3 regions of the Streptomyces sp. NPDC048560 genome follow, and region 3 is predicted to be linked to each of the others. Evidence: riboswitches for the same ligand, from Rfam matches in the RefSeq annotation. Region 3 holds a riboswitch; each other region holds the start of a gene.

Region 1 (3,498 bases), on a different contig from region 3:
GGGCCAGCCCCTCGCGCTCGGAGAAGTCCAGCGAGGCACGCAGCCGCTCGGGGCTGATGTTGGAGGCGGCGATCTCGCGCACCTTGCCGTCCCTCACCAGCTGGTCGAGGGCGGTGACGATCTCCTCGACGGGGACGGTCTCGTCGTCGAAGTGCGTGTAGTAGAGGTCGATGTGGTCGGTGCCGAGCCGGCGCAGCGATTCCTCGGCCGCGCCCTTGATGGTGGTGGCGGAGAGCCCCTTGTACGAAGGGTGGGCACCGACCTTCGTGGCGACGACGATCTCGGAGCGGTTGCCGCGCGAGGCGAGCCACTTGCCGACGACGGTCTCCGATTCGCCGCCCTCGTTGCCCGGGGCCCAGGCCGAGTACGAGTCGGCGGTGTCGACGAAGTTGCCGCCGGCCGCGGCGTAGGCGTCGAGCACTGCGAAGGACTGCGCCTCGTCGGCCGTCCAGCCGAAGACGTTGCCGCCGAGGGCGAGGGGGAAGACCCGGAGGCCGGAGGAGCCGAGCGTACGGAGTGAGGTCATGGGTGGTTCAACCCCGCCGCCGAACCGCGCTATTCCTGTTACCGGCACGACAGCGCCCCGAAAAACGAAGAACCGGCAGCCCTGACGTCGGGGGGTGTGCGTCAGGGCTGCCGGGGTCCAGGTGCGTCCGGGGAAAGGGGACGCGTTACCTCAGGACGCGGGTCTCAGAGCGTGAGGCCCTTGCTGCGCAGCCAGCTCATCGGGTCGATGCCGGCGCCGCTCTCGGTGTGGACCTCCAGGTGGAGGTGCACGCCGCTGGAGTTACCGGTCGACCCGGCGCGGCCGATGATGTCGCCGGTGTTGACCTTCTGGCCCGCGGTGACGTTCATCGACGACTGGTGGCTGTAGGTGACTTCCATACCGTTGTCGAGCTCGATGACGGTGTGGTAGCCGTACGAGGTGTGCCAGCCGGCCGAGGTGACGGTCCCGCCGTGCACGGCCTTGATCGGTGCGCCCGCCTGCGTCGCGAAGTCGAGGCCGGTGTGCTGGCCGGAGGACCACATGGAGCCGGCCTGGCCGAACGTCGCGGTGATCGTATAGGAGGAGACCGGCAGGGTGTAGCTGGCGGCCAGCTTGGCGAGCCGCTCGGCCTCCGCCTTGCGCGCGGCCTCCTCTTCGGCCGCCTTCTTCTCGGCGGCGGCCTTTGCCTCGGCCTCGCTCTGCTGGGCCTGGGCCTCGGCGGCGGCCTTCTCGGCGGCCGCCTTCTCCTGGGCGGCCATGGCCTCGGCGTCGGCGCTGGCCTGCTGCTGCTCGGCCTGCTGGAGGATCCGGTTGCGCAGCGCCTCTCCGGCGTCCGTAGCGCCCTGCTCCGCCTCGGCGGTGGTGATGCCGGCGGTGGTGAGCGGGGAGGACGCGGACATCGTCGCGGTGTTCTTCGCGTCGGATCCGTCGGCGTCGTCGGACATAAGGGAGCCCACGCCGGGAAGGGACTTGGCGTCGGGGAGATTGTCCGCGATGGAATCGGGAATGGAGATGGAGACCGGCGGCTTGCCCTGAGCGGTGGCCATGCCACCCGCACCGACTGCCGCTATGACGCCGACCCCGAGGACGGTGGAGCTACGAGCGAGACCGCGCTGCTTGGCTACGCGGTGCCTGCCGCGAACGGGCCGGATGGACTCCTCGGTGGGATTCCATTCCTCCCAGGTCCTGTCCTGGGCACCGAGCGTTTCGGTACCGAAGGGTGACGGGGCCTCGGGGGCAGGCTTGTTGGACGCCACGTGGGCGCACTCCTTTCCTTCCTTCTCGCCTACCGGGTTAGCTGACGGGTTCGGAGCAGGAAGGTCTCCTACGGGCCGCTCTGTCTCTCGCGAGACACAGGTGGCTCGATTCACCCCATGTAGGTGGTTCCCCGGTTCCCTTGCGGAATTCGGCGCTCGCGCACGGTGTCGCCTCTTGCGACGACTGGGACGACCGCGCTGCGTTATCGAACGTTAATAGACAGACGGGTCCGATACCAAGCTGTTCCGAGTGATCGTTCGCGGCTTCGGCCCGGACTTACCGGGATACAACCGGGTGCAATCGGGCGAGTTGAACACCCCTCACCCGACACCTGATTTCTGACGTTGCGTCAAATGTTATGCGGAGGGGCACCCTTCGATCACGGTCCGTGGTGCCGCCGCGAACCGTCGGTGCGCCGGCTGCCGACGACTGTCAGTCAGTGGCCTGTTCCGGCCCCCCGGACTTCCCCCGGCCCACGATCTTCACGGTCCTGCGCCGCTCGGGCTGCCCCTCGGCCGGCCGGCCGACCGCGAGCAGCGCCATGTCGTCCGTGGACAGGCCGCCCGTGTGCAGACGTACGTCGTCGGTGAGCGCGGACAGCAGCTCCTCGGGCCCGGGGAAGATCCGGCCCCGGAGCCGGGCCGCCGGATCGTAGAAGGCCCCGGACGTGTCCCGCGCCTCGGAGAGGCCGTCCGTGAACATCAGCAGCGTCGTCCCCGCGGGCAGCGGCCACTCGTCCGACCGGTCGGGCCAGACACCAAGGTCCATCCCCAGCGGCAGGGCGGGCGATGCCGACGTGAGCACGTCCAGCCTCCCGTCCGCGTGCAGCAGGATCGGCTCGGGATGGCCCCTGTTGACGAGCCGCACCAGCCCCGCCCCGGGCGGGATCTCGGCGAGTGCGGCGGTGATGAAGCCTTCCATCGCGTCGAGCCCGCCACGCCGCGTGCCCTCCCGTGCCAGCGCCCGCTCCAGGCGCTGCGCGACGCCCTCCAGCGAGCGCTCCTGCTCGGCCGCCTCCCGGAACGCCCCGATGACCACCGCCACCGCGCCGACCGCGTCAAGCCCTTTGCCCCGTACATCCCCGACCACCAGCCGCACCCCGTACGGGGTGTCCGCGACCGCGAACAGGTCGCCGCCGACGAACTCGTCCGCCTGGGCGGCCTCGTAACGTGCCGCCACGTGGAGCCCGCCGATCCGGTCGGCCGGTGTCGGCAGCACCGCCCGCATGGCGGTCTCCGCGATGACCCGGGCCGACGCCAACTGCTCGTTGCTCCGCCGGACGACACCGTTGATGAACAGGGCGAGCAGCCCGGCGGTGACGACGGTGATCAGTTCGATGACGGGCTCGACCTGCCCGAGCGAGCGGGTGAACAGGTCCAGCAGCGCCATGACGACGACGGCGGCGATGCCCGTACGGACCGTGCTCGCCCGCGAGAAGAACGGCGCGGCGATCAGGGGAGCCGCCACGAAGAGCGGGACGGGCGTGAAGGTGGGCGGCGTGGTGAGGTCGAAGAGCGCCCCGCCCACGATCATCAGTGCGGGCAGCACGCGGACGAGCCGACGGGCCCGGACCTCTCGGGGAGCCCCGCCTCGCCCTGCGTCGCGCTTCCCCACCTGTGTTCTCCTGCCCGGGTCCGCCTACGGTTGCGGACGGTACCGCGCCCCACCCAGGCTGACCGGCGCCGCGCCGGGCGGCGACTCCTCATCGGCCAAAGGGGGGAGCACGCGGAAGTGCTTTCCGCATCCCGGTCACG
Region 2 (3,498 bases), on a different contig from region 3:
TCGGTGGGCTCGGCCACGCACGCGCCGGCATGGCGGCGCGTGACGACGAACCCCTCCGACTCGAGTGTGCGCAGGGCTTCGCGCACCGGGACGCGCGAAACCCCGTAACGACGCGCGAGCAACTCCTCGGTGAGGCGGCTGCCGCGATCGAAGACACCGGAGACGATGTCGTCACGGATTGCCGTGCATACCGAATGCGCGGGAATGCGCATGTCCGAACCTCCGCCTTAATCCCCGCGAAACGCGGCCGATCGACGCCTGTTCTGTGACTCTATTGCAATGAGGCCGAATTTCCGACGGCAGAGCGGAAGCCGGGGATATCTTCTGGCCACGGAAGGCTTCGGCGGAGAGGCTGGAGAGCCCCGGGCGATACGCCGAAGGCCCCGGCGGGAAGCCGGGGCCTTCGGGAAGCACTGCGGAGCGGAGTGCGGGTCAGACGTTCACCCCGTGCGAGCGCAGGTACGCGACGGGGTCCATGTCGGAGCCGTACTCGGGGGTGGTCCGGGCCTCGAAGTGGAGGTGCGGCCCGGTGGAGTTGCCGGTCGAGCCGGAGATGCCTATCTGCTGCCCCGAGGTGACGCTCTGGCCGACGGAGACGCCGATCGAGGAGAGGTGGCCGTACTGGGTGTACGTGCCGTCCGTCATCCGGAGCACGATGTTGTTGCCGTAGGCCCCGCCCCAGCCGGCCTCGACGACCGTGCCGGCGCCGACGGCGACGACGGAGGAGCCGGACGCGGCGCGGAAGTCGACACCCGAGTGGCTGCCGGAGGACCAGAGCGCGCCGCCGGACTTGTAGCCGGTGGTGACGTAGGAACCGGCGACCGGAAGGTGGAAGGAGGTCAGACGCTTGCGCTCGGCCGCTCGGGCGGCGCGGGCCTCGGCCTCGCGGATCTCGGCGGCACGGGCCTTCGCCTTGCGCTCGGCCTCGGCCTTCGCCTTCGCCCTGGCCTCCGCCTTGGCCTTGGCCTCGGCGACAGCCTTCGCCTTGGCCTTCGCGGCGGCCTCGGCCTGCTGCTCCTGGGCCTTCGCCTGGGCGGCGATCTGGTCGGCGAGGGTGCCTTCGATGGCGATGACCTGGGTCAGGCCGGTGTCGCTGACGGTACGGGCCTCGTCGGCCGCGAGGGCCGGGGAGGCCATCCCGCCGATGACGCCTGTGGTGGCCAGAGCCGCGATGCCGGCGACATGAGCGCTCCTGCGCGTCAGACGGCTCGGGGCACGGTGCTTCCCGGTGGCACGGGTGAACGCCATTGAGGGGCTGATCCTTTCCTTCCTTCTCGCCTACCGGGTTAGCTGACGGGTTCGGAGCAGGAAGGTCTCCTACGGGCCCCCGCACCCCCGAAGGAGCGCGGACGTCCGATTCACCCCAGGGACTTCGTGGGTCCCCGGCTCCCCAGGCTCGCGCCTGACGGGGACTCGGCGATGGCTGCCCGGCGCCACGGGTGCGGCATACACATGACGGACAGCCGAGCCGACGCTAAACGGGGCCACTTTCAATCACCAAACGGACAGGCTGATTTGTAGTACATCCCACAGGGCAGATAGGCGGTCTCCCCATCAAAGACGGACAAAAAGACGGGACCCCGAGGGCGAGTTGCCCATCGGGGTCCCTTTTGTGCTCTTTTGTGTGTACGTCGGATGGCGGACCGGTCGTCAGCCGCTGACGACCGACACCTCCCCGATTCCCAGTGCGCGGACAGGCTCCGCGATCTGGGAGGCGTCGCCGACGAGCACCGTGACCAGGCGGTCCACCGGGAACGCGTTGACCACCGCGGCCGTCGCCTCGACCGTGCCGGTCTCGGCCAGGCGCGCGTACAGCTGGGCCTGGTAGTCGTCCGGGAGGTGCTGCTCGACCTGGTCGGCGAGGGTGCCCGCCACGGAGGCCGCCGTCTCGAACTTCAGCGGGGCGACGCCCACGAGGTTCTGCACGGCCGTCTCGCGCTCCGCGTCGGTCAGCCCCTCGGCCGCCAGGGTCCGCAGGACCTTCCAGAGGTCGTCCAGCGCGGGCCCCGTGGACTCCGTGTCCACCGAGCCGCTGATGGCGAGCATCGCCGCCCCGGTGCGCCCCGAGGGGGAACCCGGGCCGGTGGAACGCAGCACCTGCCCGAAGGCGCGTACGCCGTAGGTGTAGCCCTTCTCCTCGCGCAGGACGCGGTCCAGACGCGAGGTGAGGGTTCCGCCGAGGCAGTACGTGCCGAGGACCTGGGCGGGCCAGACACTGTCGTGCCGGTCGGCGCCGATGCGGCCGATCAGCAGCTGCGTCTGCACCGCGCCGGGACGGTCCACGATCACCACACGGCCGCGGTCGTCCGCGGTGATGGGCGGGACCGGGCGGGGCTCGGCGGAGTTGCCCGACCAGTCACCGACGGTCTCGGCGAGGAGCGCGTCCACGTCGACACCGGTCAGGTCACCGACGATGACCAGAGTCGCGGTGGACGGACGGACGTGCGCGTCGTAGAAGGCGCGCACGGCCGCGGCGTCGATACGCGCCACCGTCTCCTCGGTGCCCTGCCGCGGACGCGACATGCGCGCCGTGGCCGGGAAGAGCTCCTTGGAGAGCTGCTTGGCCGCCTTGCGGGCCGGGTTGGCCTGCTCGTGCGGGATCTCGTCGAGGCGGTTGCCCACGAGGCGCTCGATCTCGCTCTCGGAGAACGCGGGCGCCCGCAGCGCTTCGGCGATCAGTCCGAGCGCCTTGGTCAGCCGGGAGACCGGGACCTCCAGGGAGACCCGGACGCCGGGGTGGTCGGCGTGTGCGTCGAGCGTCGCGCCGCAGCGCTCCAGCTCGGCGGCGAACTCCTCGGCGGAACGCTTGTCCGTGCCCTCGGACAGCGCGCGGGACATGATCGTCGCCACGCCGTCGAGGCCCTCGGGCTCCGCGTCCAGCGGAGCGTCCAGGAAGATCTCCACCGCGACCACCTGCTGGCCAGGGCGGTGGCAGCGCAGCACCGTGAGGCCGTTGGGCAGGGCGCCACGCTCGGGTGCGGGGAAGGCCCAGGGCCTGGCCACGCCCGCGGTCGGCTGCGGGTGGTACTCCATCGCTACTCCAGTCACAGCGGCGTCGCTCACTGCTCGGCCCCTTCGTGCGTGTCGGTGCCGGCTTCGGCGGCGTCGTCTGCTTCGGCACCGGCGTCTGCCGGCGCCTCGACCGGCTCGTAGACCAGGACCGCGCGGTTGTCGGGGCGCAGGCGTGCCTTGGCGGCAGCCTGGACCTCCTCCGCCGTGACGTCGAGCACCCGCTGCACGGCCGTCAGGGCCAGCTGCGGGTCACCGAACAGCACGGCGTACCGGCACAGTTCGTCGGCGCGGCCCTCGACCGTGCCGAGCCGGTCCAGCCACTCGCGCTCCAACTGCGCCTGAGCCCGCTCCATTTCCTCGGGCGTGGGGCCCTCAGCGGCGAACCTGGCCAGCTCCTCGTCGACCGCTGCCTCGATCTCCGGCACCTCGACGCCGCCGGAGGTCTTCACGTCCAGCCAGCCCAGCGAGGGCGCCCCGGACAGCCTG
Region 3 (3,498 bases):
TTCAGGATGCGGCGCAGCGGAACGGTGTCCTCGGGGTTGGCGAGGACCCGCAGGTAGGCCAGGACGTCGCGGACCTCCTTGCGCTCGTAGAAGCGCACACCGCCGACGACCTTGTAGGGAAGTCCGACGCGGATGAAGATCTCTTCGAAGACACGGGACTGCGCGTTCGTACGGTAGAAGACGGCGACGTCGCCCGCCTTGGCGTCACCCGCGTCGGTGAGCCGGTCGATCTCGTCGGCGATGAACTGCGCCTCGTCGTGCTCGGTGTCGGCGACGTACCCCGTGATCCGGGCGCCGCTGCCGGCGTTCGTCCAGAGGTTCTTGGGGCGGCGGCTCTCGTTGCGCTCGATCACCGCGTTGGCCGCGGACAGGATCGTCTGCGTGGAGCGGTAGTTCTGCTCCAGCATGATCGTGGTGGCGTCCGGATAGTCCTCCTCGAACTGGAGGATGTTGCGGATGGTCGCGCCCCGGAAGGCGTAGATCGACTGGTCCGCGTCACCGACGACACACAGCTCGGCGGGCGCCTCGGCCTCACCTGCCGGGCCGACGAGCTCCCGTACGAGCGTGTACTGCGCGTGGTTGGTGTCCTGGTACTCGTCGACCAGCACGTGCCGGAAGCGGCGGCGGTAGTGCTCGGCGACGTCGGGGAACGCCTGGAGCAGATGCACCGTCGTCATGATGATGTCGTCGAAGTCCAGGGCGTTGGCCTCGCGCAGCCGTGCCTGGTAGAGCGCGTAGGCCTGGGCGAGGGTCTTCTCGAAGCCGTCGGCCGCCTGCCCGGCGAAGGTCTCCTCGTCGATCAGCTCGTTCTTGAGATTCGAGACCTTGGCCGTGAACGCCTTGGGGGGATACCGCTTCGGGTCGAGGTCCAGATCGCGGCAGACGAGCGCCATCAGCCGCTTGGAGTCCGCGGCGTCGTAGATCGAGAACGACGAGGTGAAGCCGAGACGCTTGGACTCGCGCCGCAGGATGCGTACGCACGCGCTGTGGAAGGTCATGACCCACATGGCGTTGGCACGCGGTCCGACGAGCTGCTCGACGCGCTCCTTCATCTCGCCCGCGGCCTTGTTGGTGAAGGTGATCGCCAGGATCTGGCCGGGATGCACCCCGCGCTCGGCCAGCAGGTGGGCGATCCGGTGGGTGAGCACCCGGGTCTTGCCCGATCCGGCACCGGCGACGATGAGCAGCGGCGAACCGGCGTGCACCACGGCGGCGCGCTGCTCGGTGTTCAGCCCGTCGAGCAGCGCCGCGGCGTCGATGACCGGACGGGGCGCTCCGTCGCGGTAGTACCCCTCGCGGGGCGGCGGGGGCGCGTCGAAGACGCCCTCGAAGAGACCCTCCGGCACCGCTTCGGGTGCGTGGTCCTCGGGAGGCGGCGGGGGCCCTTCCTCCGAGTTCTGGAGGCCGGTCAGGAAGCTGTCGTCAAAGAGGCTGCTCATCGCTTGACGAGTCTAGGCGGCCCCACTGACACCCCGGGGCCGCATTCCGCAGGACGGCCCCCCGGCCGTGCGCGTACGGAGACGGTCCGGCCACACCCCGTGAGGCGGGAGGAGCCCGCTCCGGCTCCGTACATACCGATTTCCCCAAGGTCACGAACATGTATCGGGCATATCGAACATCAACCTTCACAGGGACGCCACGGGTTGGCTAGCGTGCTCCGACGGGTGGCCCGTACCCCCTTGAGGCGAACCACGCCGAGCGGACACCCACGCCGAATCCGGGCTGCCCGCAGGGGCATTCGGAACCGGGGACCCACACGCAGCACCGGGGTGAATCGGTCCACAACCCTCACTTGGACCGTAGGGCAGCCTTCCGTTCCGCCCGAACCCGACAGCTAACCCGGTAGGCGGTCCACGGAAGGAGATGCCGGCCTTGGCGTCGCATCGCAAAGCGCGCACCCGTTTGCGCACCACCTCACCCGGCGTCGGAATCACGACGGCGGCGCTCGCCTCTGTGACTCTGCTCTCCACGCAGACCGCGACGGCCGCGCCCGCCGCACCCCGCCCCAGCATCGAGGACGTCCAGAAGAAGGTCGACGACCTCTACCGGCAGGCAGGCACGGCCACCCAGCAGTACAACAAGGCGAAGTCCGCGTCCACGGACCAGCGCGCGAAGGTCGACGGGCTCCTCGACGCGGCGGCCGAGCGGGCGGAGAAGCTGAACGAGACGCGCCGTGAGCTGGGCCAGTTCGCGGCGGCGCAGTACCGCAGCGGCGCTGTCGCCCCGACGGCGACGTTCTTCCTCGCGGAGGACCCGCAGTCGTACTTCGACCAGGACCAGCTGATGGCGCGCATGACGAGCCAGCAGCAGAAGACGGTCTCGGACTTCCGTACGCAGCAGAGCGAGGCGGCGGAGAAGCGCGCCGAGGCCACCAAGAGCCTGGAGACGCTCACCGAGGCGCAGACCACGCTGCGCACCAGCAAGCAACAGGTGCAGGAGAAGCTGACCGAGGCGCGCACCCTGCTGTCCGAGCTGACCGCCGAGGAGAAGGCGCGGCTCGCGGAGCTGGAGCGCGAGAAGGAGGCGGAGGCCAGGCGCAAGGCGCAGGAGCTGGCCCGCCAGCAGGCCGCCGCGGCGGAGGCCGAGCGCCAGGCGCAGGAGGAGGCGGCGGCGAAGGAAGCCGCCGAGGACGCCGCGCAGGAGCCCGCCCAGCCGGACACCGGTACGGACACGGGCACGGGCAGCGGTGCGGACGCGGACAGCAGCTACGCGGCGAAGGCGGACAAGGTCCTGGCGTTCGCGGCGGCCCAGATCGGCAAGCCGTACGTCTGGGGAGCGACGGGCCCCTCCTCGTACGACTGCTCGGGGCTGACGCAGGCGGCGTGGAAGGCGGCGGGCGTCGATCTGCCGCGTACCACCTGGGACCAGGTCGAGGTCGGCACCCGGGTGGCCACCGCGGATCTGCAGCCGGGTGACCTGGTGTTCTTCTACGACGACATCAGCCACGTCGGCATCTACAAGGGCGACGGCATGATGATCCACGCGCCGAAGCCGGGTGCGAACGTGCGCGAGGAGTCGATCTACTACATGCCGATCTACGGCAGCGTGCGGCCGGCCTAGCGGCCGGGGGAGACCTTCCCGGCGGCCGGACGGGCCCGACAGGAGCGCCCGTCCGGCCGCCGGACCGCACCGGGACTCAGGTCCAGAGCGTGGCGATGAAGATGTTGGCGACCGTCAGACCGCCGACCGCCGCGAACTCGCCCCTGCCCGCCCTCTCCTCGTCCCGCCTGACGTAGACGAGCGCGAGGATCACGACCAGGATCAGCAGCTTGACGCCGATCTTGATGTTGTTCACCGTCCGGTCGTCGGCCTGGTTGAGGCCCACCAGCGCGACTCCCGTGATCAGCATGGTCAGCGCACCGTGCAGCATGGCCGGTACGAATCGGGCGGTGCCCGGCCCCATCGCCTTCACCTGGGTCAGGAAACCGCCGAGCAGCGCGGCGATCCCGATGATGTGCAGAGCGACGAAGACATTGATCAGTATGGCCATGAATCGGG

Evidence for each region. A riboswitch is a leader RNA that binds a small molecule or an ion and turns the genes downstream of it on or off. The one in region 3 is predicted to bind cyclic di-AMP.
Region 1: linked by a shared signal. The riboswitch ahead of AB0C82_RS21290 (M23 family metallopeptidase) and the one ahead of AB0C82_RS04210 (NlpC/P60 family protein) in region 3 are both predicted to bind cyclic di-AMP.
Region 2: linked by a shared signal. The riboswitch ahead of AB0C82_RS09600 (M23 family metallopeptidase) and the one ahead of AB0C82_RS04210 (NlpC/P60 family protein) in region 3 are both predicted to bind cyclic di-AMP.

The regions. Positions count from the first base shown of each region.
Region 1 covers NZ_JBEZIJ010000008.1:18,542-22,039, forward strand. Annotated here, with positions in the region: gene AB0C82_RS21285 (aldo/keto reductase) at 1-526, opposite strand, end outside; gene AB0C82_RS21290 (M23 family metallopeptidase) at 691-1,743, opposite strand; cyclic di-AMP (ydaO/yuaA leader) riboswitch at 1,755-1,908, opposite strand; gene AB0C82_RS21295 (PP2C family protein-serine/threonine phosphatase) at 2,177-3,358, opposite strand.
Region 2 covers NZ_JBEZIJ010000002.1:636,458-639,955, forward strand. Annotated here, with positions in the region: gene AB0C82_RS09595 (GntR family transcriptional regulator) at 1-212, opposite strand, end outside; gene AB0C82_RS09600 (M23 family metallopeptidase) at 433-1,248, opposite strand; cyclic di-AMP (ydaO/yuaA leader) riboswitch at 1,262-1,429, opposite strand; gene AB0C82_RS09605 (pitrilysin family protein) at 1,651-3,033, opposite strand; gene AB0C82_RS09610 (pitrilysin family protein) at 3,060-3,498, opposite strand, start outside.
Region 3 covers NZ_JBEZIJ010000001.1:954,329-957,826, forward strand. Annotated here, with positions in the region: gene pcrA (DNA helicase PcrA) at 1-1,439, opposite strand, end outside; cyclic di-AMP (ydaO/yuaA leader) riboswitch at 1,700-1,865, shown strand; gene AB0C82_RS04210 (NlpC/P60 family protein) at 1,864-3,060, shown strand; gene AB0C82_RS04215 (hypothetical protein) at 3,137-3,490, opposite strand.